2 regions of the Streptomyces sp. NPDC127106 genome follow, and region 2 is predicted to be linked to the other one. Evidence: riboswitches for the same ligand, from Rfam matches in the RefSeq annotation. Region 2 holds a riboswitch; the other holds the start of a gene.
The links. Region 2 has a riboswitch for glycine ahead of gcvT (glycine cleavage system aminomethyltransferase GcvT). Riboswitches for the same ligand answer to the same signal wherever they lie in the genome.
Positions count from the first base shown of each region.

Region 1: linked by a shared signal. The riboswitch ahead of gcvP (aminomethyl-transferring glycine dehydrogenase) and the one ahead of gcvT (glycine cleavage system aminomethyltransferase GcvT) in region 2 are both predicted to bind glycine.

Region 1 covers NZ_JBHXTC010000047.1:42,529-57,221, reverse strand. Annotated here, with positions in the region: gene ACFVGY_RS29205 (DUF881 domain-containing protein) at 1-540, shown strand, start outside; gene ACFVGY_RS29200 (small basic family protein) at 537-869, shown strand; gene ACFVGY_RS29195 (DUF881 domain-containing protein) at 875-1,852, shown strand; gene ACFVGY_RS29190 (FHA domain-containing protein) at 2,337-2,879, shown strand; gene ACFVGY_RS29185 (MerR family transcriptional regulator) at 2,922-3,683, shown strand; gene ACFVGY_RS29180 (bifunctional nuclease family protein) at 3,736-4,209, shown strand; gene ACFVGY_RS29175 (MerR family transcriptional regulator) at 4,391-5,029, shown strand; gene ACFVGY_RS29170 (DNA polymerase IV) at 5,118-6,578, shown strand; gene ACFVGY_RS29165 (PRC-barrel domain-containing protein) at 6,615-6,995, opposite strand; glycine riboswitch at 7,110-7,207, shown strand; gene gcvP (aminomethyl-transferring glycine dehydrogenase) at 7,405-10,290, shown strand; gene ACFVGY_RS29155 (DUF5999 family protein) at 10,413-10,610, opposite strand; gene ACFVGY_RS29150 (hypothetical protein) at 10,926-11,543, opposite strand; gene ACFVGY_RS29145 (glutamate-cysteine ligase family protein) at 12,038-13,576, shown strand; gene ACFVGY_RS29140 (CPBP family intramembrane glutamic endopeptidase) at 13,671-14,495, shown strand; gene ACFVGY_RS29135 (PhzF family phenazine biosynthesis protein) at 14,531-14,693, opposite strand, start outside.
Region 2 covers NZ_JBHXTC010000023.1:33,352-48,044, forward strand. Annotated here, with positions in the region: gene ACFVGY_RS20280 (L-serine ammonia-lyase) at 1-778, opposite strand, end outside; gene glyA (serine hydroxymethyltransferase) at 1,075-2,331, opposite strand; gene gcvH (glycine cleavage system protein GcvH) at 2,351-2,731, opposite strand; gene gcvT (glycine cleavage system aminomethyltransferase GcvT) at 2,829-3,944, opposite strand; glycine riboswitch at 4,126-4,229, opposite strand; gene ACFVGY_RS20300 (AAA family ATPase) at 4,447-5,112, shown strand; gene ACFVGY_RS20305 (enhanced serine sensitivity protein SseB) at 5,289-6,023, shown strand; gene ACFVGY_RS20310 (enhanced serine sensitivity protein SseB C-terminal domain-containing protein) at 6,096-6,836, shown strand; gene ACFVGY_RS20315 (ABC transporter permease) at 7,441-8,433, shown strand; gene ACFVGY_RS20320 (ABC transporter substrate-binding protein) at 8,475-10,238, shown strand; gene ACFVGY_RS20325 (ABC transporter permease) at 10,380-11,381, shown strand; gene ACFVGY_RS20330 (ABC transporter ATP-binding protein) at 11,450-12,517, shown strand; gene ACFVGY_RS20335 (ABC transporter ATP-binding protein) at 12,523-13,617, shown strand; gene ACFVGY_RS20340 (trimeric intracellular cation channel family protein) at 13,713-14,369, shown strand; gene ACFVGY_RS20345 (thioesterase family protein) at 14,427-14,693, shown strand, end outside.

The sequences.
Region 1 (14,693 bases), on a different contig from region 2:
CGGCGCCAGCGCCAGGCGCTCAAGCAACACGGCGGGGACCAGGGGCAGCTGGTGACCTTGCTGTCCGGTGCCTCGGAGGTCCGCGGTCCGGGGCTCAAGCTGGTCGTGGACGACGCGAAGGGCTCCTCCGCGGCCGGTGGGGGCAAGCCGCGGGAGAACACCGGGTTCTCCGACACCGGGCGGCTCAGGGACCGCGACATGCAGCGGATCGTCAACGGGCTCTGGCAGGCCGGGGCCGAGGCGATCTCCATCAACGGGCAGCGGCTGACCGCGCTGTCGGCGATCAGGGCCGCGGGTGACGCGATACTGGTCGACAACAGGCCCCTGGTGCCGCCGTACGAGGTACTGGCGGTGGGGGACAAGAAGCGGCTCGGCACCGTGTTCCAGGACTCCGTGGACGGCCAGTACCTGCGCGTCCTCCAGGAGAGCTACGGGATCCGGTACTCCCTGTCCCCGACGGACGAGGTGCGGCTGCCCGCCGCGTCCAGCCTGACCGTACGGACAGCCACAGCAGAAGAGCCGAAGAAGGGTGCATCGTGATCGCGGTACTGGGCCTCGTGGCCGGAGTGGTGGTCGGACTTCTGGTCCGGCCCGAAGTGCCGGCCGTCGTCGAGCCTTATCTGCCGATCGCCGTGGTGGCGGCGCTGGACGCGGTGTTCGGCGGCCTGCGCGCGATGCTGGACGGCATCTTCGTGGACAAGGTCTTCGTGGTGTCGTTCCTGTCGAACGTGGTCGTGGCCGCGCTGATCGTCTTCCTCGGCGACAAGCTGGGCGTCGGCTCGCAGCTGTCCACGGGTGTCGTGGTCGTGCTCGGCATCCGCATCTTCTCCAACGCGGCGGCCATCCGCCGGCACGTGTTCCGGGCGTGAGGCCGATGAGTACGAACGACACCCCGCCCGAGGAGCCGAAGGTCCCGGAGCAGCCCCCGCGGGAGATCCGGAAGGGTCCGCAGCCCGGGGAGCAGTCCGCAGCCCCCTCCGCGCCCCGGCCTGGCGAGCCGGCGGCCGAGCCCTCCCCGCCCGCGGCGCCGGGCCCGCCGGCCGGGCCGGCCGAGTCCGCCGGGCCGGCCGAGTCCGCCGAGTCCTCCGGGCCCGCCGAGTCAGTCGAGCCCGCCGAGTCCGTCGAGCCGGAGATGACCGGGCGGCAGCGGCTCGCCGCCGGGCTGTGGCCGCTCCGGGCGAGCCGGGCCCAACTGATCGTGGCGCTCCTGCTGTTCGTGCTGGGACTGGGCCTGGCCATCCAGGTGCGGTCGAACAGCGACTCCGGCGCGCTGCGCGGAGCCCGCCAGGAGGACCTCGTCCGGATCCTCGACGAGCTGGACAGCCGGACCAAGCGCCTGGAGGACGAGAAGCAACAGCTGGAGGATCAGCGCAAGGAGTTGGAGAGCAGCTCCAACCAGGCCGAGGAGGCGCGCCGGCAGACCGTCGAAAAGGAACGCCAACTGGGGATCCTGGCCGGTACGGTGGCGGCGCAGGGCCCGGGCATCACCATGAAGATCACGGACCCGAGGGGGCAGGTGGAGTCCGACCAGCTGCTGGACGCGCTCCAGGAGCTGCGGGCCGCCGGGGCCGAGGCGATCCAGGTCAACGGTGTGCGAGTGGTGGCGGGCTCGTACTTCTCGGACGAAGGCGGCCAGATCGCGATCGATGGTAAGAAGATCGCACAGCCCTACGAGTTCAAGGTGATCGGCAAACCGCAGGACCTGGAGCCGGCGCTGAACATCCCGGGCGGTGTGGTGCAGACACTGGAGAAGGAACAGGCCACTGTTGCCGTCACACGGTCGGCGAAGATCGTTGTGGATGCCTTGCGGGCTGCGAAGCAGCCTGACTACGCTCGGTCGTCATCGTCGTGATGCGGGACGGAGAGCGGAGGGTCCTGCGCGGGCTGCTGCCTGCGGGGGGTCGGCGCACTGAAGTCGTGGTGCGTGGTGGAAACTGTCTGGTGGTTGCGGACGTTGAGAGGGTGTCCGGGTCGGCAGGTGTGTGCATTCGGAGTTCGTCCTGCCCCACGGGCGGGTCTGTTTCGTTCAAGGGGAATCGCCCGTGAAGTTGTTTGAGAAGTTGTTCGGCAAGAAGAACCGCGAGGAAGGCGGCGCGGCAGAGCCCCGTGCCGGCCACGAGGAGACGCAGAGCCGGGGGGACCGGCCGCTCTTCCGGGACGAGGTCGCGGGTGCGGGGGGTGTTCAGGGCGCGCCGGGCGCGTCGGCTGTTGACCCTGCCGGTACCGGACGCATAGGTTTCGGTGAATCATCAACCTCGAGTACGGGTGGCGGGTTTGCTCCCGACCCGTATGCCACCGACGCCTCCGCGGGGTACCCGCGGCACGAGGAGCCGTCCATGTCGGCCGAGCAGGTTTGCAGCAGGTGCGGGCACCGTAGCGATGCGGCCAGCCGGTTCTGCTCCAACTGCGGGGCGCCGCTGCGGGCGGGTCTGACGCCGGAGCGTGCCTCGGAGACCACGTCCACCATCTCGATCTCGGGCCTGGAGGCCTATGAGGCCGAGGTGACGGGACAACAGCACGTGTCGTCGGCGCTGTCCCCCGAGGCCCAGGCCGCGGTGGAGGCCCTGCCTCCGGGTTCCGCGCTGCTGATCGTGCGGCGCGGCCCCAACTCCGGCAGCCGTTTCCTGCTGGACGGCGAGCTGACCACGGCGGGCCGGCACCCGCAGAGCGACATCTTCCTGGACGACGTCACCGTCTCCCGGCGGCATGTCGAGTTCCGCAGGAGCCAGGACGGCGGCTTCACCGTCGCCGATGTCGGCAGCCTGAACGGCACGTACGTCAACCGTGAGCCGATCGACTCGGTCCCGCTGCACAACGGCGACGAGGTCCAGATCGGCAAGTACCGGCTGGTCTTCTACGCGAGCCTGCGGGGCGTCTGACCCATCCCGGACTCCGTCCGGGGGGAACCCCAGGGAGGTCCTGTGCTGCGTACTCCGACGGGCGGTGCCGGGAACGGCACCGCCGCCTCGGCCGGGCGGCTGGTGAGCATCGGCACGGTGCTCACGATGCTGCGCGACGAGTTCCCCGAGGTCACCATCTCGAAGATCCGGTTTCTGGAGGCGGAGGGGCTCGTCGAGCCCCGACGCACACCGTCCGGGTACCGCAAGTTCAGTACCGAGGACGTCGAGCGGCTGGGCCGCATCCTGCGCCTGCAGCGCGACCACTACCTGCCGCTGAAGGTCATCCGCGAGCAGCTGGACGCGCTGGACCGCGGTGAGCAGGTGCGGATCCCGGCGCCCACGGCGCACGGGGACGGCGCGGAACCCGCCGCTCCCGGGGCCCTCCCGGGCAGTCCGGGGCAGGAGCTCCCGGCCGGAGCCCGCGTCGGGCGGGCGGAACTCATGGCCGCCGCCGAGGTGGACGAGGCCCAGTTGGCCGAATGGGAGTCGTACGGGCTGCTCGCGGAGGCCGCGGGCGGCGGGTACGACGCGGATGCGCTCACCGTGGCCCGGCTGGTCGCAGATCTGGGTCGCTTCGGGCTGGAGCCCCGGCACCTGCGCGCCATGAAGGCGGCCGCGGATCGGGAGGCGGGGTTGGTGGAACAGGTCGTGGCCCCGCTGCGGCGCCACCGCAACCCTCAGACCAGGGCGCATGCGGAGGCCACCGTGAAAGAGCTCGCGGGGCTGTCCGTACGGCTCCACGAGGCTCTGGTCCAGGCCGCCCTCGGGGTGCGGCTGCACTGACCGGCGGGGTCCCGACTACCCAAACCTGCCGGGCAGGTCCTAGGGTTGCTGTGTGAACGAGCTCGACGTTGTGGGTGTCCGGGTGGAAATGCCCTCCAACCAGCCGATCGTGCTCCTGCGTGAAGTGGGAGGCGACCGGTATCTCCCCATCTGGATCGGACCCGGGGAGGCGACCGCGATCGCCTTCGCGCAGCAGGGCATGGCCCCCGCCCGTCCGCTGACCCACGACCTGTTCAAGGACGTGCTGGAGGCGCTCGGTGAGGAGCTCACCGAGGTCCGGATCACGGATCTGCGGGAGGGCGTCTTCTACGCGGAGCTGGTCTTCTCCAGCGGGGTCGAGGTGAGCGCGCGGCCCTCCGACGCCATAGCGCTGGCCCTGCGGACGGGAACGCCGATCTACGGCAGCGACGGCGTGCTGGACGACGCCGGAATCGCCATCCCGGACGAGCAGGAGGACGAGGTGGAGAAGTTCCGCGAGTTCCTCGACCAGATTTCCCCGGAGGACTTCGGCACGGGGCCGCAATGAGACAGCGGTCTTGTCAAAGTCGATGAGACCGTCGCCCCATTCAGTTAGCCTTGCCCCTTCAAGAGGCACGGGAAACCACTCTCAGGGTGATTATCACTCGGCGTGCCGAGTGTGGCGATCGTTGACGCACCCCGGGTGACTGCCTACCTTCGAGGGGGCAGGTCAAGGACGGAGGGTCGGCGTGAGAGTCACGGGCGACGGTACGACCGGGGGCATCCCCGCACGGACTGACGGTGGGCCGTACCCGCTCCTCGGGAGTGCGTCGGGCTCCGCGCGCCGTCAGCCGGAGACCTCGCCGACGGCGTCGGCGGCCGGCTCCCCGGCGGCCGAGCAGGTGGGCTACCGCGGGCCGACCGCGTGCGCGGCGGCCGGCATCACGTACCGGCAGCTCGACTACTGGGCGCGGACCGGGCTGGTGGAGCCCACGGTGCGGCCCGCGTACGGCTCCGGCACCCAGCGCCTGTACAGCTTCCGTGACGTGGTCGTCCTCAAGATCGTGAAGCGTTTCCTGGACACCGGGGTCGCGTTGCAGAACATCCGCAACGCGGTGCAGCACCTGCGGGACCGCGGTTTCTCGGACCTGGAGCGCATGACGCTGATGAGCGACGGCGCCACCGTGTACGAGTGCACCTCGCCGGAGCAGGTGGTACGGCTGCTCCAGGGCGGTCAGGGGATCTTCGGCATCGCGGTGGGCGTGGTGTGGCGGGACGTGGAGAACGCCCTGTCGCAACTGCACGGCGAGCGGGTCGATACCGGCGAGACGGTGATCGGGCACAACCCGGCGGACGAGCTGGCGGCCCGGCGCAACCGGGCCGGCTGAGACGCCTCACGCACCGGCGCGCGTAGCCCGGCGCGCGCTGCCCCCTGCGGCCTCGGCATTGTCAGCGGCGTAAGGCAGCATCGGTGCTGTGAGAGCCGCGCCGACCATCCTCCATCTCGACATGGACGCCTTCTACGCCTCGGTGGAGCAGGCGTCGAAGCCGAGCCTGCGCGGGAAGGCCGTGATCGTCGGCGGGCTCGGGCCGCGCGGGGTCGTTGCGACCGCCTCCTACGAGGCCAGGCGCTTCGGGGTGCACTCGGCGATGCCGACGGCCCAGGCGAGGCGGCTCTGCCCGAACGGCGCCTACCTGTTCCCCCGCTTCGAGCTGTACCGGTCGGTCAGCGACATCGTGATGGGTCTGCTGCGGGAGCTCTCCCCGCTCGTGGAGCCGCTGAGCCTGGACGAGGCCTTCGTGGACCTGGAGGCGGGCGGCGGCGTCTGGGACTCCCGCTCCGCGCGGGAGACCGGGGAGCAGCTGAGGGCGGACATCCTGGCCGCGACGAGCCTGACCGGGTCGGTGGGGCTCGCCGGATCGAAGATGCTCGCCAAGGTGGCCTCCGAAGAGGCCAAGCCGGACGGGCTGCTGATGATCGAGCCGGGCACCGAGCGGGAGCTGCTCGCGCCGATGTCCGTACGCACCCTGCCCGGGGTGGGGCCGGCCACCGGTGAGCACCTGCGGCGGGCCGGGATCTCCACGGTCGGGGAGCTCGTCGAGGCCGGGGAGGACGAGCTGGTCCGGCTGATCGGGCGGTCGCACGGGGTGGGGCTGTACCAGATGGCGCTGGGCCTGGACGACCGGCCGGTGGTCGCCGAGCGCGATGCGAAGTCGGTGTCGGTGGAGGACACCTTCGACGTGGACCTCCACGACCGGGTGCGGATCCGGACCGAGGTGCAGCGGCTCGCCGACCGGTGCGTGGGACGGCTGCGGGCCTCAGGGCACTCGGGGCGCACGATCGTGCTGAAGGTGCGGCGGTACGACTTCTCGACCCTGACCCGTTCGGAGACGCTGCGGGGGCCGACGGACGATCCGACGGTGGTGCGGGAGGCCGCGGCCCGGCTGCTGGAGGCGGTGGACACCACCGGCGGGGTGCGGCTGCTGGGCGTGGGCGTGACCGGCCTCGCGGACTACACGCAGGAGGACCTGTTCGCGCAGTTCCAGGCCGCCGCCTCGGCCATCGGGGGCGCTGGGGGCACCCCGGACGCGTCCTCGGGGGCCGCAGGGTCCGCGGGGCTTCCCGGGGTCGGCGGGGGCGAGGGGTCGGAGGGGGCCCAGGGGGCTCCTGAGGCGCCTGCGGCGGACGGGTCTACCGGATCGACCGAGGGGCCGACTGACGGTCCGGAGCGGGCCCGTGAGCGGCACTGGGCGGCCGGGAAGGACGTCCGGCACGCCGTCTACGGGCCGGGGTGGGTGCAGGGCAGCGGACTCGGCCGGGTCACGGTGCGGTTCGAGCAGCCCGGATCGGCCCCGGGCCGGGTCCGCACCTTCCAGGTGGACGACCCGGACCTGGAGCCGTCCGATCCGCTGCCCCTGGTGGGCCGGGCCGGGTGACCAGTGCCCGCGGGCGGGCGGTCGTCCTCGCCGGCGCTACTCCTCGTTCTGCTCGCCCTTCGCCAGACGGCCGAAATCGGCCTGGAACGTGAAGTCGGACGGGAGGGACACGTCCAGTCCGTAGTGGTGGTAGAGCTGCAGCTCCTGCTCGGGGGACAGGTGGCGGCCCACCCCGAAGTCCGGGGCGTCCTTGATCAGGGAGCGTTCGAAGGGGACGCGCAGGGTGTCGTCGACCAGCTCGCTCGGCTCCAAGGGGACGAAGGCGTCCCGGCTGAACAGGCCGGTCCGGACGGCGGCCCACTCCGGCACTCCGGTGGCATCGTCGAGGTAGACCTCGTCGACCGTTCCGATCTTGGTCCCGTTGCGGTCGAACGCCTTGCGGCCGATCAGGCTGCGGGGATCGATATCTGTCTGCACGGTCCCTCCACGTGGGTCGCAACTCCTCCGTAATGACTACAAAAGGCCATTTCCCTGATGGGGGCCACTCGAAAGAGGTCCGGGAACCTCGCTGGTAGGCTGGGTGGTGGCTGCTGACCCTGTGCGGGAGAGTCCTCCACCGAGTTCGACGGAGGCGCCGAAGGAGCAAATCCTCCCCGGAATCTCTCAGGCATACGTACCGCACGGACGAGGCCACTCTGGAAAGCAGGGGCGGTGCCGGGCCCGCAGTGCCGGTTCCACTCCTCACCGACGGTGAAAGCCGGACCCCGCGGACGACCTCCGCAGGAGCCGGTGAAGCTCTCAGGTTGAGATGACAGAGGGGGAGGCCGTCCGGGCGCCCGCGCCGTGGTGCCCCTCGCAGGTCGTACGACCCAGGAGGCCTCCGTACATGACCGCCAACCGCATTCCGCTCTCCCAGCTGGAGCGAGGCATCCCCTTCGAGCAGCGCCACATCGGCCCGGACGCCGAGGCGCAGGCCAAGATGCTCGCCCAGGTGGGCTACGGCTCGCTCGACGAACTGACCGCCGCCGCGGTACCGGACGTCATCAAGACCGCCGAGGCGCTGAACCTGCCCGAGGCGCGGACCGAGGCCGAGGTACTGGCCGAGCTGCGCAGCCTGGCCGGCCGCAACCAGGTCATGACCTCGATGATCGGTCTCGGCTACTACGGGACCTTCACCCCGCCGGTGATCCTGCGCAACGTGATGGAGAACCCGGCCTGGTACACCGCGTACACGCCGTACCAGCCCGAGATCTCCCAGGGCCGTCTCGAGGCCCTGCTGAACTTCCAGACCGTCGTCGCCGACCTGACCGGCCTGCCGACCTCGGGCGCCTCCCTCCTCGACGAGGGCACCGCCGCCGCCGAGGCCATGACCCTGGCCCGCCGCGTCGGCAAGGCCAAGGGCAACGTGTTCCTCGTCGACGCCGACGCCCTGCCGCAGACCATCGCCGTGGTCGAGACCCGCGCCGAGCCGATCGGCATCGAGGTCGTCGTCGCCGACCTGTCCGACGGCATCCCGGCCGAGATCGCCGAGCGTGGCATCTACGGTGTCCTCGTCCAGTATCCGGGCGCCTCCGGTGCCGTCCGCGACATCAAGCCGGTCATCGACCAGGCCCACGGGCTCGGCGCGATCGTCGCCGTCGCCGCCGACCTGCTCGCGCTGACCCTGCTGACCTCCCCGGGCGCCCTGGGCGCGGACATCGCCGTCGGCACCACCCAGCGCTTCGGCGTCCCGATGGGCTTCGGCGGACCCCACGCCGGCTACATGGCCGTCCAGGACAAGCACGCCCGCTCGCTGCCCGGCCGCCTCGTCGGCGTCTCCGTGGACGCGGACGGCAACAAGGCGTACCGCCTGGCCCTGCAGACCCGCGAGCAGCACATCCGCCGCGAGAAGGCCACCAGCAACATCTGCACCGCGCAGGTGCTGCTCGCCGTCATGGCCGGCATGTACGCCGTCTACCACGGTCCCGAGGGCCTGAAGACGATCGCCCGCCGCACGCACCGCTACGCGGCGCTGCTCGCCGCCGGTCTGACGGCCGGCGGGGTCGAGCTCGTGCACGGTTCGTACTTCGACACCCTGACCGTCCGGGTGCCTGGCAAGGCCGCCGAGGTCGTCGCCGCCGCCCGCGAGGGCGGGGTCAACCTGTTCCAGGTCGACGCCGACCACGTCTCCGTCTCCGTCGACGAGACCACGCTGCGCGCCGACATCGAGGCCGTCTGGGCCGCCTTCGGCGTCACGGCGGACGTCGAGGCACTGGACGGGACCGCCGCCGACGCGCTGCCCGAGGGTCTGCTGCGCTCGGACGCGTACCTCGCGCACCCGGTCTTCCACCAGCACCGCTCCGAGACCGCGATGCTGCGCTACCTGCGCAAGCTCGCCGACAAGGACTACGCGCTGGACCGCGGCATGATCCCGCTGGGTTCCTGCACGATGAAGCTCAACGCGACCACCGAGATGGAGCCGGTGACCTGGCCCGAGTTCGGTCAGCTGCACCCGTTCGCCCCGGTCGAGCAGGCCGAGGGCTACCTCACGCTCATCAGCGAGCTGGAGGAACGTCTCTGCGAGGTCACCGGCTACGACAAGGTCTCCATCCAGCCGAACGCCGGCTCCCAGGGCGAGCTCGCCGGCCTGCTCGCCGTCCGCGGCTACCACCGCGCGAACGGCGACGAGCAGCGCACCGTCTGCCTCATCCCGTCCTCCGCGCACGGCACCAACGCCGCCAGCGCCGTGATGGCCGGCATGAAGGTCGTCGTCGTCAAGACGGCGGACGACGGCGAGGTGGACACGGACGACCTGCGCGCCAAGATCGAGCAGTACCGCGACGAGCTCGCCGTGCTGATGATCACCTACCCGTCCACGCACGGTGTGTTCGAGGAGCACGTCGCCGACATCTGCGCCCAGGTCCACGAGGCCGGCGGCCAGGTCTACGTCGACGGTGCCAACCTGAACGCCCTGGTCGGCCTCGCCAAGCCGGGCCACTTCGGCGGCGACGTCTCGCACCTGAACCTGCACAAGACCTTCTGCATCCCGCACGGCGGTGGCGGTCCGGGCGTCGGCCCGGTCGGTGTCCGGGCCCACCTGGCCCCGTACCTGCCGAACCATCCGCTGCAGCCGACCGCCGGCCCGGAGACGGGCGTCGGCCCGATCTCGGCCGCGCCGTGGGGCTCGGCCGGCATCCTGCCGATCTCCTGGTCGTACGTGCGGCTCATGGGCGGCGAGGGCCTCAAGCGCGCCACCCAGGTGGCCGTGCTCGGCGCCAACTACATCGCCAAGCGCCTGGAGCCGCACTACCCGGTGCTCTACACCGGCCCGGGCGACCTCGTCGCGCACGAGTGCATCATCGACCTGCGCCCGCTGTCGAAGGAGACGGGCGTCAGCGTGGACGACATCGCCAAGCGTCTGATCGACTACGGCTTCCACGCCCCGACCATGTCCTTCCCGGTGGCCGGCACGCTGATGATCGAGCCGACGGAGTCCGAGGACCTCGTCGAGATCGACCGGTTCTGTGACGCGATGATCGCCATCCGCGCCGAGATCGAGCGGGTCGCGGCCGGCGAGTGGCCGGCGGACGACAACCCGCTGCGCAACGCCCCGCACACCGCGACGGCGCTCGGCGGCGAGTGGACGCACGCGTACACCCGGGACGAGGCCGTCTTCCCCGGCGGCGTCTCGGCGGCGGAGAAGTACTGGCCGCCGGTGCGCCGCATCGACGGCGCCTTCGGTGACCGGAACCTGGTCTGCTCCTGCCCGCCGCTGGACGAGTACGACGCCTGATCCGCGCGACCTGACACAAAAGTGTGAGGTGACTGCACGCTGAAGGGGCCGGTCCGGGAGAATTGCTCCCGGGCCGGCCCCTTCGGTTCGGGCTGTTCCGGCGTTCCGTCGAGCCGTGTCGGCTAGGCCGCCTGCGCCGCCGCGAGCGGGCGGTGCGGTGCGATGATCTGGCCGTCCGGCAGCAGCTCACCGGTGTCCTCGAAGAGCAGGACACCATTGCACAGCAGGCTCCAGCCCTGTTCCGGGTGATTGGCCACGGGCTTCGCGGCCTCCCGGTCGGCGGAGTCGGCTGACGGGCACGCTGGCTGGTGCTGGCACATGGATGCGTTCTTTCGCTGCGGTGTGGTCTGTGTGCTGCGGCTCGATGCCTGGTTCATGGCCGCCCCCCGTGGTCGACGACTAGATGCGGTCAGTCCCAGTGTTGCCCTCCGGACCTCGGACCGCAGGGATTTCCGGTAGCTGTCCTCACAGATTGATGACGCATCACCCGTGCGGGCGGTTCAGCCCAACTCCCCTGTCATTTTGGGTGGTTCACGGGTGGCCCGGCAGGACTACGCCGGATGGGCCGTACGGGGGAGGGGCTCTGCCGAGCGGCCTGCCGAGCGGCCTGCCGAGGGGTCTGCCGAGGGGCCTGCTCAGGCAGCCGGAGCGGCCAGCGGAGGCCTCATCGGCGGGGCCGGAGGGGTGAGCCGGTGCGTCATCACGGGCAGCAGCTCCGATACCGGATGCGGCCGGTACGCGGCGATGCCGGGCGGGGCCGGGGCCAGTGGCACCAGCAGGTCCGCGGCCGCGGGCAGACCGGCGGAGGCATCGGCTCCGACCGCACCGTGCAACCAGAGCGTCAGCATGTACAGCTCCGGCACGGACAACAAGCGGGGCTGGTAGTTCTTGCCGAGCGCCTCCGCCTGGCGCAGCGCCCGCTCGGTGGCGGCGACGTAGGGGCCCTCGAAGAAATGGGAGAAGACCCAACCGTCCGCGGTCAACCGGGTGTCCGCGGCGGCGATGTGCCGGTCTCCGCTGCGGATCAGGAACCGCCAGCCGGTCAGCCGGGTGCGGGGCGGACGGGCCGGGGTGGCCGGCTGGGCCATGCCGAGCCGGTCGAGGACGTGGACCGGCAAGGGCAGCTCGGCAGTCAGCGGACCCTGCACGGCGCGCAGGGCGGGGGTGCCCGCCGCGACGGCTGCGGGGGAACCGAGTGCCGCGAGGACGCTGCGCAGGGCAGGCGCGGGAGCCGGGGGGACATGCAGCGGCATGGTGGGTCGCCTCTCACTTGGGAGACCTGTGGATCGGGGGGCAGTGCGGACGGCGCTGTCGCATTCTGGGGCCAGAGGGGGGCTGAGGGGCAATGGCCGCGCGCCAACTCTCTGCCTCGTTTGCGGAGTTTATACGACATGTGTTCACGCAGTGTTTCGGGTAGCCGGCCCGCCTATTGCAGGCAAGGCGCTTACCGGTCCCGCTGACATGGCATGCATGCCGGATACACGCGAACACGTCGCGCTGACCTCGGAGGTTACCTGACGGGGGCTCGGCTGGAAAGCGTCGATTATCCGGAACCGGCAAAACCGATGCGGAATTTGCATACGGACGGTTGCCAGGTGAATGTGCCATGGCGCCCTTCGGCCAAACCGGCGCACGCTCCCCGTCCCGCTCCACCCCGCCGCGTTATCGATCTCGCCTCCGGGGCATCATCGACCGTACACGCGCGTCCGGGTGCCCGGGCGATGCCCACTCGAGGAGGGACGCTTCGATGGGGGAGAAGGTCGTGGCGGGCGGATTCGACCTGTCCGATCGCCGGCGGTATCGGAGGAAGCTCCACGAGTGCCTGGAGGGACTGGAGCGGCTTCTGGCGGAGAAGCGGTTCGACCGCCCCAAGAACATGATGGGGCTGGAGATCGAGCTGAATCTGGCGGGGGCCGACGGGATGCCGAGAATGGTGAATGCGCAGGTTCTCGAGCGCATTGCGAGCCAGGATTTCCAGACCGAACTCGGAATGTTCAACCTGGAGGTGAACGTCCTTCCGCACCGACTCGGCGGCCGGGTTTTCGACCAGCTCGCCGAAGAACTGAGCGCGGGGCTCGGCTATGCGCACCGGCAGGCCGCCGCGATCGACGCGGGCGTGGTGATGATCGGCATCCTGCCGACGATCACCCGCTCCGACCTGGTCACCGCCAACCTCTCGGCCGTGGACCGCTACTCGCTGCTCAACGAGCAGATCCTGATGCTGCGCGGCGAGGACTTCCTCCTCGACATCGACGGGGTGGAGCGGCTGACCTGGAGCACCGGGTCGATCGTCCCGGAGGCCGCCTGCACCTCCGTACAGCTGCACCTGCAGGTGACGCCGGCCCGGTTCTCGGACGTGTGGAACGCGGCCCAGGCGGTGACCGCCGTCCAGATAGCCGTCGGAGCCAACTCGCCCTTCCTGTTCGGGCACGAGCTGTGGCGGGAGTCGCGCCCGCCGCTGTTCACGCAGGCCACCGACACCCGGCCGCCCGAGTTGCAGGCGCAGGGAGTGCGGCCGCGGACCTGGTTCGGGGAACGGTGGGTGGATTCGGCGTACGAGCTCTTCGCGGAGAACGTCCGCTTCTTCCCCGCCCTGCTGCCCATCTGTGACGAGGAGGAGCCGCTGCGGGTGCTCGCCGAGGGCGGGGTCCCGACCTTGCAGGAGCTGGTCCTGCACAACGGCACCATCTACCGGTGGAACCGGCCCGTGTACGGGGTCGCCGACGGGGTGCCGCACCTGCGGGTGGAGAACCGCGTGCTGCCGGCCGGGCCGACGGTCGCCGACGTCGTCGCGAACGCCGCCTTCTACTACGGGCTCGTCCGCACCCTCGCCGACGAGCAGCGCCCGGTGTGGACCCGGCTGCCGTTCGCCGAGGCGGAGGCCAACTTCGACGCGGCCTGCCGGTACGGGATCGACGCCCGGCTGCGGTGGCCGCGCCGCGGCCGCGGCGGCGGCCTGGCCAGCGTCCCCGCCGTACGACTGGTCCTGGACGAGCTGCTGCCGATGGCGGCGGCGGGGCTGGACGCCTGGGGCATCGAGCGCGCCGACCGGGACCACTACCTCGGCATCATCGAGGAGCGCTGCCGGCGGCGGGCGAACGGGTCGACCTGGCAGGTCGACACCTACCACCGGGCGCTCGCGGCCGGCCTGGATCGGGACGCGGCGCTCGCCGCGATCACCCGTCGCTACAGCGAGCTCATGCACAAGGGCGACCCCGTGCACACCTGGCCGGTCGGTCTCCCGGCCCAGGAGAGGGGAGCGCCGGTACCGGCCCGGAGGCCCTGAGCCGGGCCGGGCCGGGCCGCGTTGCAGCAGCCGGTACGCCGTCCGCTGATCCCGTTCCGCCGCCGAGGAGGCAGTATGGGGTGGTCGGAACGGGATGGCGGAACGGGAGTCGGACGTGCGGGCGCAGCCGGAGCCGGTGGTCGGGTCGTTGGACGAGGACGGGCGGCGGAGTCTGCTGCGCACCGAGACGCTGCTCGTGCTGGCGCTGTCGCTGGGCGCGAGCGCCGCCTCCTCGCTGATCAGTTTCATCGGTTCGCTGACCAAGCCCGGCGGCCTGAAGGACCAGGCCGCCACGCTCAACGGTTCGTACGCACCCGGCCGGCCCTGGCTCGACCTGGCCTGGCAGCTGTTCGGGATCTGCACCGCACTGGTACCCGTGCTGCTCGTCGCCCACCTGCTGACCCGGGAGGGGGTGCCGGGGCTGCGGGTGCTGGGCTTCGACCGTACCCGGCCCGGCTGGGACCTGGCGCGCGGGGCGTTGGTGGCGGCGGGGATCGGGAGCGCCGGGCTGGCGTTCTACCTGGCGGCGCGGGCGAGCGGGTTCAACCTCACGGTGGTGCCCGAGGCGCTGCCGGACGTGTGGTGGAAGTTCCCCGTGCTGGTCCTCTCCGCGGTGCAGAACTCCGTGGTGGAGGAGGTCATCGTGCTGGCCTACCTGCTGCGCCGGCTCGACCAGCTGGGTTGGTCGCCCACGGGTTCGCTGGTGGCCAGTTCGGTGCTGCGCGGTTCGTACCACCTGTACCAGGGCGTCGGCGGCTTCATCGGGAACATGGTGATGGGCGCGGTCTTCGTGCTCGCCTACCGACGGTGGGGGCGAGTGATGCCGCTCGTCGTCGCACATGCCCTGCTCGACGTCGTGGCCTTCGGCGGGTACGCGCTGCTCGCGGGCAAGGTGGGCTGGCTGCCGACCCCCTCGTAGCCCCCGGTTCCCGGAGCCGGCGCCGCACGGGGGGCTCAGGGCCGGGTGAGCAGCTCGCCGTCGATGACGGTGACCGCGTTCCCGGTCAGGAGGGTGCGGTCGCCCGCCAGGGTGACCCGTACCAGGCCGGTGCGGGCGCCGCCCTGGAGACCGGTCAGCTGCGTGCGGCCCAGACGTTCGGCCCAGAACGGGGCGAGA
Region 2 (14,693 bases):
CCTCGGTGCGCAGCTGGCGCGCCGTGGACGCCGCGCGGCGCTTGACCCGCAGGCCGCCCGGCAGGATGCCCTCGCGGGACATGCCGCGGGCGACGCAGGCCTGCATGACCCGCCAGATCTCCAGCAGGCCCCCGCGGATCTCCTCCTCCGTGCGCCAGGCCTTCTCGTTCTCCAGCATCAGCGAGGAGATCGACAGGCCCGTCTCCTTGGCCAGGCGCAGCATCTCGTCACCGGAGCGGAAGGGGTACTTCAGCACGGTGTCGTCGAGCTTGATCCGGTCCTCGCCGACCGCGTCCTCGTCCACCACGAAGCCGCCGCCGACCGAGTAGTACGTCTTCTCCAGCAGCGGGGCGCCCGAGGCGTCGTACGCGAAGAGCGTCATGCCGTTCGCGTGGTACGGCAGGGACCGGCGGCGGTGCAGGATCAGCTGGCTCGGCTCGTCGAACGCGATCTCGTGCGCGCTTCCTATCTCCGTGCCGAGCAGGCGCAGCCGGCCGGTCTGCCGGATGCGCTCCACCTCGTCGTCGGCCGTCTCCACGTCCACGGTGCGCGGCGAGTGCCCCTCCAGGCCGAGCAGCACCGCCTTCGGGGTGCCGTGGCCGTGGCCGGTCGCGCCGAGCGAGCCGTACAGCTCCGCCCGGACGGAGGCGGTCTGCGCGAGCACACCGTCCTTCTTCAGCCGCATCACGAACATGCGGGCGGCACGCATCGGACCCACGGTGTGCGAGCTGGACGGACCGATGCCGATCGAGAAGAGATCGAAAACCGAAATGGCCACGGTGGCGGACTCCCGGGAGTTATTCACCCCCGCGGTGGCGGGGAGCGGACCGTCGGACCGGTCTCGGAGCGTTACGAGGCGGCCGGCGGAGGGGGCGGATCTTGCAGGGATTGCGGGCAAAGATCACCTCGTGGGCGCCCATGCCCGGTTAATCAGCGTACGTCAGTTCGTGGGGGTGCCGGTTACGCCGGCCTGTACGGGGTCTGTCGCGGTCCCGACGTACCGGACCGCGGCCCCGGGCCATGAGAAAGGGCCCGGCCCTGTGTGACACAAGGCCGGGCCCCCCGAGCCGTGGCCTACAGCGACGGGTACAGCGGGAACTTCGCGGCGAGCGCCGAGACGCGCGCCGTGAGGGCCTCGCCGTCGTACTCCGGCTTCAGGGCCTCCGCGATGATGTCGGCGACCTCGGTGAAGTCCTCGGCGCCGAAACCGCGGGTGGCCAGGGCCGGCGTGCCGATCCGCAGACCCGAGGTGACCATCGGCGGCCGCGGGTCGTTCGGGATGGCGTTGCGGTTGACCGTGATGCCGATCTCGTGGAGGCGGTCCTCGGCCTGCTGGCCGTCCAGCTCCGAGTTGCGCAGGTCCACCAGGACCAGGTGCACGTCGGTGCCGCCGGTGAGCACGTCCACGCCCACGGCCTTGACGTCGTCCTGGACCAGGCGCTCGGCGATGATCTTCGCGCCGGCCAGGGTGCGCTCCTGGCGCTCCTTGAACTCGGGCGAGGCCGCGACCTTGAAGGAGACCGCCTTGGCGGCGATCACGTGCTCCAGCGGGCCGCCCTGCTGGCCGGGGAAGACCGCGGAGTTGATCTTCTTGGCCAGTTCCTGGGTGGACAGGATCACGCCGCCGCGCGGACCGCCCAGGGTCTTGTGCGTGGTGGTGGTCACGACGTGGGCGTGCGGCACCGGGTTCGGGTGGAGGCCCGCGGCGACCAGGCCCGCGAAGTGGGCCATGTCGACCATCAGGTACGCGCCGACCTCGTCCGCGATGCGGCGGAAGGCGGCGAAGTCCAGCTGGCGCGGGTACGCCGACCAGCCGGCGACGATCAGCTGCGGCTTGGACTCCTTGGCGAGGCGCTCGACCTCGGCCATGTCGACCTGGCCGTCCTCGCCGACGTGGTAGGGGACCACGTTGTAGAGCTTGCCGGAGAAGTTGATCTTCATGCCGTGGGTCAGGTGACCGCCGTGGGCCAGGTTCAGGCCCATGATCGTGTCGCCCGGCTTCAGCAGCGCGAACATCGCGGCGGCGTTGGCCTGCGCACCGGAGTGCGGCTGGACGTTCGCGGCCTCGGCGCCGAAGAGCGCCTTGATCCGGTCGATCGCGATCTGCTCGACGACGTCGACGTGCTCGCAGCCGCCGTAGTAGCGGCGGCCCGGGTAGCCCTCGGCGTACTTGTTGGTCAGGACCGAGCCCTGGGCCTCCATGACGGCGACCGGAGCGAAGTTCTCCGACGCGATCATCTCCAGGGTGGACTGCTGGCGCACGAGTTCGGCGTCGACGGCGGCGGCGACGTCCGGGTCGAGCTCGTGGAGAGGGGTGTTCAGAACGGACATCAGGATCCCCTGTGGTCAGTTACTTACCGGCGGTGAGCTGGTCGTACTCGTCGGCGGAGAGCAGGTCGGCCGGCTCCTCCGCGACGCGGACCTTGAACAGCCAGCCGCCCTCGAACGGAGCGCTGTTCACGAGGCTCGGGTCGTCCACGACGTCCTGGTTCGCCTCGACGACCTCGCCGGTGACGGGGGAGTACAGGTCGCTGACCGACTTGGTCGACTCCAGCTCGCCGCAGGTCTCGCCCGCGGTCACCGTGTCGCCGACCGCGGGGAGCTGGGCGTACACGACGTCACCGAGCGCGGTGGCCGCGAACTCCGTGATGCCGACCGTGGCGACGCCGTCCTCGGCGGCCGACAGCCACTCGTGCTCCTTGCTGAAACGCAGCTGCTGGGGGTTGCTCATGACCTGATTCTCCTGGATGCGGGGGAGTGCGAACGAACAGTGGTCTTGCGTGGTGAGACGCCGCGGCCGGCGGCCGGCGGCCGCCGCCGCGCGGGCGCTACTTCTGCCGCTTGTAGAAGGGCAGGGCGACGACCTCGTACGGCTCATGCGTACCGCGAATGTCCACGCCGACGCCGGAGGTGCCGGGCGCGGCGTGCGCGGCGTCCACGTACGCCATGGCGATCGGCTTGCCCAGGGTCGGGGACGGCGCGCCGGAGGTGACCTCGCCGATCACCTCGCCGCCGGCCACGACCGGGAACCCGGCGCGCGGGACGCGGCGGCCCTCGGCGACCAGGCCGACCAGCTTGCGCGGCGGGTTGGTGGCGGCGCGCTCGGCGGCGGCCTCCAGGGCGGCGCGGCCCACGAAGTCGCCCTCCTTCTCGAACTTCACGACCCGGCCCAGACCCGCGTCGAACGGGGTGAGGGAGGTGGTCAGCTCGTGCCCGTACAGCGGCATGCCCGCCTCCAGGCGCAGCGTGTCGCGGCAGGACAGGCCGCACGGCACCAGACCGGCGCCCTCGCCGGCCTTGGTCAGCGCCTGCCACAGCTCCACGGCGTGCTCGGGGGCGACGAACAGCTCGAAGCCGTCCTCGCCGGTGTAGCCCGTACGCGCGATCAGCGCGGGCACGCCGGCGACGGTGCCCGGCAGGCCGGCGTAGTACTTCAGGTTGTCCAGGTCGGCGTCGGTGAGGGAGGCCAGGATGCCGGGGGACTCCGGGCCCTGGACGGCGATCAGCGCGTACGCGTCGCGGTCGTCGCGGACCTCGGCTTCGAAGCCGGCGGCGCGCCCGGTGAGGGCGTCCAGGACGACCTGGGCGTTGGAGGCGTTGGCGACGACCATGTACTCGGTCTCGGCCAGGCGGTAGACGATCAGGTCGTCGAGGATCCCGCCGTCCTCCTGGCAGATGTGGGTGTAGCGGGCGCGGCCGACGCCGACGGTGGAGATGTTGCCCACCAGGGCGTAGTCCAGGAGGTTCACGGCCTCCGGACCGGTGACCGTGATCTCGCCCATGTGGGAGAGGTCGAAGAGGCCGGCCTTGGTGCGCACGGCGTTGTGTTCGTCGCGCTCGCTGCCGTACCGCAGCGGCATGTCCCAGCCCGCGAAGTCGGTCATGGTCGCACCGAGCGAGCGGTGCAGCGCATCGAGGGCGGTCAGGCGGGGGGCAGTGCTCATGGTGTGGCTCCCGGGTCCCAGGGCATGACATGACGAGGACGTTCCTCCCCATCTGTCATCGGAACCTGAGAGGTTCGCCGAGAGTCCCGCGGGAACGGGAACACCGACTTGCACCTTGGGTGGAGCACACCCCGGTCCGTCGCGGGGGACGGGAGGGGCGCGGCTCGCTTTTCAGATCTGCCTCATCCACGCGGTACGGGGCCTGAGAGATTCAAGGGAGGTACTTGCTCCTTCGGCGCCCGGACGCGGCCTCGCGGCCCGTCGGGACTCTCCCGCGCGGATTCAAGCGGCCGGTATGCAGTTGGTCCAGATGGCGCACATCATTGCACGCCGGGCCGCGGAGCGGAGGGGTGGGAGCGAAAGACTGTGCCATTCGCTAGGTACGTCCCGGTCCGTGTCCGGTGGCCGGACGGCCCGGCCGGAACCGGCGGTATCGGATTACCGTCTCTTTACACTCAGTGGGCATGGGGTCCTCGAGGCCCGATACGGGGGAGGCGATCTTGTGCGGAGATTCGGAGTGCTGGCGACCGCCGGGACCGTGGACGGAGTGCCCGCCCACCGGGCGCGCGAGCACCACGGGCCGGTACGCGACCTGCGCGGTCGGGGGGACCGCGCGCCGCGCCGGCTCGGCTTCGCCGAGGGCGACATCGTGGTGGTCTCCGGCCTGCCCGGCGGCGGCAAGAGCACGCTGATCAAGCGGGCCGCCGAGGGCGGCGGAATCGACTCCCAGGACGTGCGCGAGCGATGGGAGCAACGCATGCCCGCGGCGCTCCCGTACGCCGTCTACCGCCCGCTGGTGCGGATCGCCCACTACTGGGGGCTGTGGCGGACGTTGCGCTCCGGCGCATCGGTCGTCGTCCACGACTGCGGTACGCAGCGCTGGGTGCGGGGGCTGCTGGCGGCGACGGCGCGCCGCCGCGGCCGGGCCCTGCACCTGCTGATCCTGGACGCCACCCCGCAGGAGGCCCTTTCCGGTCAGGCGGCGCGGGGCCGCGGCGTGTCGGCGTACGCCTTCGCCCGGCACCGGGCCGCGGTGCGCCGGCTGGTGCGGGCCGCGGAGTCGGGGCCGCTGCCGCCGGGCTGCGCCTCGGTGGTGCTGCTGGACCGGGCCTCGGCCGGGCGGCTGACCCGGATAGCCTTCCGGCCCGCGGAGCCGGGCGGGGCCTGAGCGGCAAGGACCGGACGGCGACCGGCCGGCGGGGACCGAAGGGCGGGGAGCGGGACGGCGACCGGCCGGCGAGGACCGGACGGCGAGGACGGCGGGGGCGGACGGCGGGGGGGGGCGGGGGAAGCGCGCGGGCGGCTACCCTCTGCCGGTACACGGCGCGACAAGCGGAGGCGGAGATGCACGGCGGCGGTTGGCCGGAGAACGAGCTGGAGCAGGTGCTCGGGGCGGCCCTGGGCGTGCCCGACGCCGGCCCGAGGATCGTCGAGGTGCTGGGCCGGAGCCGGGTGTGGGTCCCGCTGCCCGGCGGCGGCGGCCCGGACAGCCCCTCCCTGACCCTGCCCACCATGGACATCGGCGGGGCGGCGTACGTCCCCGTCTACAGTTCCGAGGCCCAGTTCCGAGCCTGCGTCGGTCCCGGCATGGACTTCGCGGTGGCCCCCGCCGTCGAGTTCGCCCGCGGCCTGCCCCCGCAGCTGGGCATCGCCGTGAACCCGGAGGGCACCGTGGGCGTGCCGCTGCCCCCGCCCGCAGTCGCCCAGCTGTGCCGGATCGGCCGGACGGAGCTCGACGGGCCCGCCACGGGCGGCCGCGTCCGGCTCTTCGAGCCCGACTGGCAGGACGACCCGGTGGACTTCCTGGCCGCCGCGGCCGAGGAGTTCCGCACCACCGGCCTGGTCGTGGCCGCCCACCGCTGCCTCGCCAGCGTCGAGGGCGGCGACCCGGAACTCTGCATCGGTGTCCGCCTGTCGAGACGGGACGCCGCCGCGCAGAACGCCCCGCGCGAGGCCCTCGCCCGGGCTCTGGCAAGGGTTCCGGCACCCTGGCCGGTGCAGCTGGTCCTGCTCGACGAGGCGGAGGACCCGGTGGTCGACTTCATCGTTACGCGCGTACGCCCCTTCTACGTGCCCTAGCGACGCTTAAGCTGGTGACATCTCCTGGCCGCACGGGTGGCCTGGACACGCGTGCGGACGAGGAGGGGTACGGTGAGTGCGTCAGGCACTGCCGCGGCCGGGCAGGTCGAGCACATCATGCGCCAAGTGACTCCCGGGCGCTACGAGAGCTACGAGTCACTTCTGCGCGCCCTCGCCGAGGGCCGGCTGTGGATGCTGCTCTGGCAGGGTAACCCTGGCTCACCGGACGCCCAGTACGGCGGCATGGAGCTGGAGGGCCTCGGGTACGCGCCCTGCGTGACCTCCCCGCAGGAGCTGGCCGCCAGCGGCTGGAACCGCGGCTACGAGGTGGTCACCGGCCGGGACATCGCGCGCGCCCTCTATCCCGACCGCTGGGGGCTGTGGCTCAATCCGCACGCCCAGGGCGGCGGCCTCGGCATCCCCTGGGCCGATCTGCGCCGCATCGCCACCGGCCTCGACCGGATGCCGGCGGGCCCGCTACGGCTCTCCGAGCCCGCCCTGGAGCTCCCGCAGTTCTACGGGCTGCTGACCCAGCACGCGCACCGCACACCGGCCGTGCGCTCGCTGCGGCGCGCCTGGGTGCAGCCCGCGCTGGGGTCGCCGTACCTCGCCGTGGGGCTCGACCTGTACGACGCCTCCGCGCCCGCGCTGGAGTCCGTACGGGAGATGATGCGCCAGTCCGTGGGTGCGGTGCCCGAGGGCGTGCCGGTGTGCACGGTGGCGCTGGCCGACGAGCACGACCCCGTCGCGATGTGGCTCCGGTCGCAGACGCGACCGTTCTACGACCGCGAGGGGCAGGCTCCGGCCTACTGACCGGCACCTGAAACGACCGCGTCGCGCGACGCTCCGGCCGCGGGGAACAGACCGTTCCCCGCGGCCTTCTTCTTGTCCGGATTTCTTCGCTGATGCGGGCCCAAAAGGCATACTCCTACCGCGAGTTGGGCGCGTTGTCCGATTGTGCACCGAACGGACGGTGTTGCTCCGCTGAGCCGACACGGCAGTCCGGATAACGGGAACCCGACCCTCACATCACGGTTGCGCATCCATTCATCTGCGGGTCTGGCGGCTGATCGCGGCGCCGTTGAAGACTCCCGACCCAAGAGCCGCCGGGTTCCCGCGGAAACGGTTCGGCTCCCTGCACGTCGCTTGTCGTTCCGCACCGCTTTTCGCGTACTTCGCACGGCTTTCCGCACGGCACCTGCACCTCACCAGCACCGCAGCAGCACCGCACCAGCACCGCACCGGGCGTGCCCGGGCACGCCCGAAAGCGCACCGAGCGCCACTGCACCTCCCGCACCTCCCGCACCTCGGCACAGTCCTGCGTGTCACCACGCACCAGAGCGCCACTCCGCACCAACGCCGCCACAGCGGCGGGCATGGGCCGGCAACCCGTCGGCCGAGAGGGGTCCCCACCACGATGACGGCACCACTGCATGACACGAGCGCGGAACCCGCCGCACCCGTGGCCGTAGCCGACGTCCCTGCGAAGGCCATCGAAGGCCGCTCGCCCGGCCGTATCGCCTGGATGCGGCTCAAGCGCGACAAGGTCGCGCTGACCGGCGGCGTGGTCGTGATCCTCCTGATCCTCGTGGCGGTCTTCGCGCCGCAGATCGTGAGCCTGCTGGGCCACCCGCCCAACGAGTTCCACGAGGACCTGATCGACCCGGACCTCGGCACGCCGATCGGCTCCTGGGGCGGCATCAGCTCCGACTTCCTGCTGGGCGTCGAACCCACCAACGGGCGCGACGTGTTCAGCCGGATCGTCTACGGCGCCCGCATCTCCCTGGTCGTCGCCTTCCTGGCCGCCTTCGTCTCGGTCGTCATCGGCAGCCTGCTCGGCGCGCTCGCCGGGTTCCTCGGCGGCTGGGTCGACGGCCTCATCAGCCGCCTGATGGACCTGCTGCTGGCCTTCCCGCAGCTGCTGTTCACCATCGCGCTGGTGTCCGTCGTCCCCAACTCCCTGTGGGGGTTCGAGGGTTCGGGTGTCCGGATGGGCGTGCTGATCGTCGTGATCGGCTTCTTCGGATGGCCGTACATCGGCCGCATCGTCCGCGGCCAGACGATCTCCCTGCGCGAGCGCGAGTACGTGGAGGCGGCGCGCAGCCTCGGCGCCGGCCGCGGCTACATCCTGATCAAGGAGCTGCTGCCCAACCTGGTCGCGCCGATCCTGGTCTACGCGACGCTGATCATTCCGACCAACATCCTGACGGAGGCGGCTCTCAGCTTCCTCGGCGCCGGCGTCAAGCCGCCGACCGCGTCCTGGGGAAAGATGCTCTCCGACGCCGTCCCCATCTACCAGGACGACCCCATGTACATGGTGGTCCCGGGTATGACGATCTTCATCACCGTCCTGGCGTTCAACCTCTTCGGGGACGGGCTGCGTGACGCACTCGACCCCAAGGGCAGCTGAACCGCTCCACCGATTCACCCACCTCTGGAGGTTGGACCAACGTGATCCGCAGAAAGCAGGCACTCGCGATCACCGCCGTGATCGCCGCCCTGTCGCTGACCGCCGCGTGCGGCGGCAAGGACGGGGAGAAGAAGACCGAGGGCAAGGGCGGCGGCAACGCGGCCTTCAACGCCGCCACCACCGGCGTGGTGAACCCGTCGACCGAGAAGGGCGGCGAGCTCAAGCTCTGGACGCCGCAGGACGTCGACTACCTCGACCCGGCGCGTGCCTACTACGGCTTCGTGTGGAACATGCAGCGCCTCTACGTCCGTCAGCTGCTGGCGTACGACAGCAAGCCGGGAGAGGCGGGCACCAAGCTCGTCCCGGACCTCGCCGAGGCCCTGCCCGTGCTCAGCAACGAGGGCAAGACGTACACCCTCAAGCTGAAGGACGGCGTGAAGTTCGAGGACGGCACGCCGATCACCTCGAAGGACATCAAGTACGGCATCGAGCGCGTCTTCGCGCAGGACGTGCTGTCCGGTGGCCCCACCTACCTGATCGACCTGCTCGACCAGGGCCAGAAGTACCCCGGCCCGTACAAGGACACCGACCCCAACAAGATGGGCCTGAAGTCCGTCGAGACGCCGGACGACAAGACGATCGTCTTCAACCTGGCGAGCGCCAACTCCGACTTCAGCTACCTGCTGGCCATGCCGTCCTCCTCGCCGGTCCCGGCCGCCAAGGACACCGGCGCCACGTACACCAACAAGCCGATCTCCACCGGCCCGTACAAGGTGGAGAGCTTCACCGCCAGCAAGGGCGCGACCTTCGTCCGCAACGAGCACTGGGACCCGAAGACGGACACGATCCGCACGGGCCTGCCGGACAAGGTCACCTTCACGGTGACGACCAACCCGGACGACATGGACGCCCGCCTGCTGTCCGGCGACATCGACCTCGCCGTCGACGGCACCGGTGTGCAGCAGGCCGCGAAGAACAAGATCCTCAAGGACGAGAACCTCAAGAAGAACGCGGACAACCCGTTCACGGGCTACATCCGCTACTTCGCCTTCCCGCAGACCGTCGCGCCGTTCGACAACATCGAGTGCCGCAAGGCCGTCATCTACGCGGCCGACCCGAAGTCCCTCCAGACCGCCCGCGGCGGCCCGACCAGCGGTGACCTCGGCGCCAACATGCTGCCGCCCGGCATCCCCGGCTCCGACAAGTCCTACGACCCGTTCGGCCTGACGAAGGGCCAGCCGCAGGAGGACAAGGCCAAGGAGGCCCTCAAGGCCTGCGGCAAGCCGGACGGCTTCGAGACCGTCATCGCGGTCCGCAACAACCGCGCCCCCGAGGTGAAGACGGCCGAGTCCCTGCAGGCCTCGCTCGCCAAGATCGGCATCAAGGCCACGATCGACCAGTACGACGGCAAGCTCTCCTCCTCCACGATCGGTTCGCCCGAGAACGTGAAGAAGAAGGGCTACGGCATCATCGTCATGGGCTGGGGCGCCGACTACAACTCCGGCTCGGGCTTCCTCCAGCCGCTGGTCGACGGATCGTTCATCCAGCCGAACGCCAACAACAACTACACCGAGCTCAACGACCCCGAGATCAACGGGCTGTTCGACAAGGCCGCTGCCGCCGCCACGCCGGAAGCCGCCGCGCCGTTCTACACGGAGATCAACAAGAAGGTCATGGAGAAGGCCCTCTACCTTCCCATCAACTTCGACAAGGCACTCGTCTACCACAACCCGCGGCTGACGAACGTCTACTTCAACGACTCCCTGGGCAAGATCGACCTCGCCGTCATCGGCGTCGGCAAGTGACCCCGTAGTCGAGTCGTCACGTAACAACAGGCAAGTGCCTTCACCGCACATGCGCTAGTCCGAAGGGCAGGTGAAGGCCGCAGGCGGCGGCTGCCGTCCCCACGAGGGACGGCAGCCGCCCGCCCCGGGCGGCCGACTGCAGTGCTCGTCTACCTCATACGGCGACTGTTCAACGTCGTCGCCACGCTGCTGGTGGTCTCCGTGGTCACCTTCGGCATCTTCTTCGCGGTCCCGAAGATCACGGGCAGCGATCCGGCCCTCATGTACGCCGGCCGCGAGACCAACGAGACCGCTCTGGCGGGCATCCGCGTGAAGATGGGCTTCGACAAGCCCATCTCCGAGCAGTACCTGACCTTCGTCAAGGGCATCTTCGTCGGCCGCGACTACGACGGCGGCACCGAGGTCACCCACTGCGAGGCGCCGTGCTTCGGCTACTCGTTCAAGACCGAGGCGCCCGTCTGGGACACCATGGTCGACCGCATGCCGGTCACCCTCTCGCTCGCCCTCGGCGCGGCGGTCATCTGGGTGCTCGCCGGTGTGGCCACCGGCGTGGTCTCAGCGCTCAAACGCCGCACCGCCATCGACCGCACCGTCATGGTCGGCGCCCTCGCCGGCGTCTCCCTCCCCATCTTCTTCACCGGCATGGTGGCCCCCGCGATCTTCGTCTACAGCCTCGGCTGGCTGGACGTGTCCAACTACAAGCCCCTCACGGAGGATCCCGGGGCCTGGCTCAACGCCCTGATCCTCCCGTGGATCACCCTGGCCTTCCTTTTCGCCGCCACCTACGCCCGCATCACGCGCGCCACGATGCTGGAGGTCCTCGGCGAGGACTACATCCGCACCGCCCGGGCCAAGGGCCTCAAGGAGGGCGTGGTCATCCGCAAGCACGCCCTGCGCTCCACCCTCACCCCGATCGTCACGATGTTCGGCCTCGACCTCGGCGGACTCCTCGGCGGCGCGGTGCTCACCGAGACGACCTTCAACTTCCAGGGTCTGGGGACGGCGGCCGTCGCCGCCATCGGCCAGGGCGACCTTCCCGTGATCATGGGGGTCACCCTGCTCGCCGCGCTCTTCGTGGTGATGGCCAACCTGATCGTGGACCTGCTGTACGCCGTCATCGACCCGCGCGTGAGGCTGACGTGACCGAGAACCACCCCACTTCCGGCTCCGCGGCCGGCTCCGGCGCGGGCGAGACGCGCGCCGACGGGCCCGTGTTCGTCCCCGAGCAGGCCGGGCCCCGCAGCGGCGGCGCCTTCCTGTCCGTACGCGACCTCAAGGTCCACTTTCCGACCGACGACGGCCTGGTGAAGTCCGTCGACGGGCTCTCCTTCGACCTGGAGCGGGGCAAGACGCTCGGCATCGTCGGCGAGTCCGGCTCCGGCAAGTCGGTGACCTCGCTGGCCATCATGGGCCTGCACCGCACCGGCAACGCGCGCAGCCGCCCGCACATCTCCGGCGAGGTCGTCCTCGACGGCGAGGACCTCGTCAAGGCCGACGCCGACCACGTGCGCAAGCTGCGCGGGCACAAGATGGCGATGGTCTTCCAGGACCCGCTGTCCGCGATGCACCCCTACTACACGGTCGGCAAGCAGATCGTCGAGGCGTACCGCACCCACCACGACGTGGACAAGAAGGCCGCCCGGCAGCGCGCCGTCGAGATGCTCGACCGGGTCGGCATCCCCGAGCCCCACCGGCGCGTGGACGCCTATCCGCACGAGTTCTCCGGCGGCATGCGCCAGCGCGCCATGATCGCGATGGCGTTGGTCAACAACCCCGAGCTGCTCATCGCGGACGAGCCGACCACCGCCCTGGACGTCACCGTCCAGGCGCAGATCCTCGACCTGATCCGCGACCTGCAGAAGGAGTTCGGCTCCGCGGTCATCATGATCACGCACGACCTGGGCGTGGTCGCCGAGATGGCCGACGACATCCTCGTGATGTACGGCGGCCGGTGCGTCGAGCGCGGCACCGCCGAGAGGGTCTTCTACGAGCCGCGCCACCCCTACACCTGGGGACTGCTCGGCTCCATGCCGCGCATCGACCGCGAGCAGACCGAGCGCCTCATCCCGGTCAAGGGCTCGCCGCCCAGCCTCATCAACATCCCGAGCGGCTGTGCCTTCAACCCGCGCTGCCCGTACGCCGACGTCCCCAAGGGCGGCATCACCCGCTCCCGGCGGCCCGAGCTGACCGAGGACGGCAGCGGGCACTGGTCGGCCTGCCACATGCCGCAGGAGGAGCGGACCCGGATCTGGACCGAAGAGATTGCGCCGAAGCTGTGACCGACATGAAGAAGAAGGCCGACGAGCCCGCCGCGGACGCGCAGGCGCCGGCCGGCGAGCCGCTGCTGAAGGTGACCGGCCTGGTCAAGCACTTCCCCATCAACAAGGGGTTGCTGCGCCGCCAGGTCGGGGCGGTCAAGGCCGTCGACGGGATCGACTTCGAGGTCCGGCGCGGTGAGACGCTCGGCGTGGTCGGCGAGTCGGGCTGCGGCAAGTCGACGATGGGCCGGCTGATCACCCGGCTGCTGGAGCCGACGGGCGGCACGGTCGAGTTCGAGGGGCGGGACATCACGCACCTCGGGGTCGCCGGGATGCGCCCGCTGCGCCGCGACGTGCAGATGATCTTCCAGGACCCGTACGGCTCCCTGAACCCGCGGCACACGGTCGGCACGATCGTCAGCGCCCCCTTCAAGCTCCAGGGTGTGGAGCCGGAGGGCGGGCTCAAGGCGGAGGTGCAGCGGCTGCTGTCGCTGGTGGGCCTCAACCCCGAGCACTACAACCGCTACCCGCACGAGTTCTCCGGCGGCCAGCGCCAGCGCATCGGCATCGCCCGGGCCCTGGCCCTGAAGCCCAAGCTGGTCGTCGCCGACGAGCCGGTCTCGGCGCTGGACGTGTCGATCCAGGCCCAGGTGGTCAACCTGCTGGACGACCTCCAGGAGGAGCTCGGCCTCACGTACGTGATCATCGCCCACGACCTGTCGGTCATCCGGCACGTCTCGGACCGCATCGCGGTGATGTACCTCGGCAAGGTCGTGGAGCTGGCGGACCGGACCTCGCTCTACGAGAACCCCATGCACCCGTACACCAGGGCGCTGTTGTCGGCCGTTCCGGTGCCGGACCCGCGCCGGCGCGGCGCGGCGAGCGGCCGCATCCTGCTCAAGGGCGACGTGCCCTCGCCGATCTCCCCGCCGAGCGGCTGCCGCTTCCACACGCGCTGCTGGAAGGCCACGCAGGTCTGCGCCGTGCAGGAGCCGCCGATGGCCACACTGGCGACCGGCCACCAGGTGGCCTGCCACCACCCGGAGAACGCGCCCGACCAGGTGCCGGGCGACCCCGCCCTGCCGGGTGCCGCCGAGGCGCTGGCCAAGGTCTCGGAATAGGCCCGGGCCCGCCCGGGCACGATCGGTCCGGTGGTCGGGACCCCGTGTAGCGGTCGGTGACCGGGCCACCGGTCATTCCCAGTGACAATGGGGCGGTGCTCCACGATCTCTTCCCGCCCGACGTCCAGCACGCCCTGGACCTCGCGGGCATCTTCGTCTTCGCCACCGCGGGCGCCCTGCTCGCCGTACGAAAGAACTTCGACGTCTTCGGCATCGCCGTCCTCGCCGAGGTCACCGCCCTGGGCGGCGGCCTCTTCCGCGACCTGGTCATCGGCGCCGTGCCGCCGGCCGCCTTCGGCGAGCTCAGCTTCTTCGTCACCCCGCTGATCGCCGCGGCCCTCGTCTTCTTCCTGCACCCCGAGGTGCAGCGGATCAACCGCGCCATCAACGTCTTCGACGCCGCCGGCCTCGCCCTCTTCTGCGTCACCGGCACGACGAAGGCGTACGAGTACGGTCTCGGTCTGACCGCCTCCGCCGCGCTGGGCCTGGCCACGGCCGTCGGCGGCGGCGTCCTGCGCGACGTCCTCGCCAACGAGGTGCCCTCACTGCTGCGTGACCGCGAGATGTACGCCGTGCCCGCCACGGTCGGCGCCGCGATGGTGGCCGTCGCCATCGGCCTCGGCGCCCTCAACGCGCTGACGACGGCCATCGCGATCGTCACCACCTTCGTGCTGCGGCTGCTCGCGATGCGGTTCCACTGGCGGGCGCCGCTGGCCTGGAACCGCCGGTCCGCGGTCTCCGAAGAGCCGTGATCTGCACGTCACCTGAAAAGCTACCGCTTAGTAGCCTTGCGTTGTAGGCTCGATTCCATGGCATACGCAGCGGCCCAGGCCTCCATCGGCGACAGCGAGTTCGACCGCGACACCACCATCACCGAGCGTGCGGGCGAGCCCGGGGTGTACGACGCGGAGCTCTCCGCCGGATGGACGATCATCACCGCCGTCAACGGCGGCTATCTGCTGGCCCTGGTCGGCCGGGCCCTGTCGGCGGCCCTGCCGCACCCGGACCCCTTCACCGTCTCCGCCCACTACCTCACTTCCTCCGAGCCCGGCCCCGCGGTGATCCGCACCGAGGTC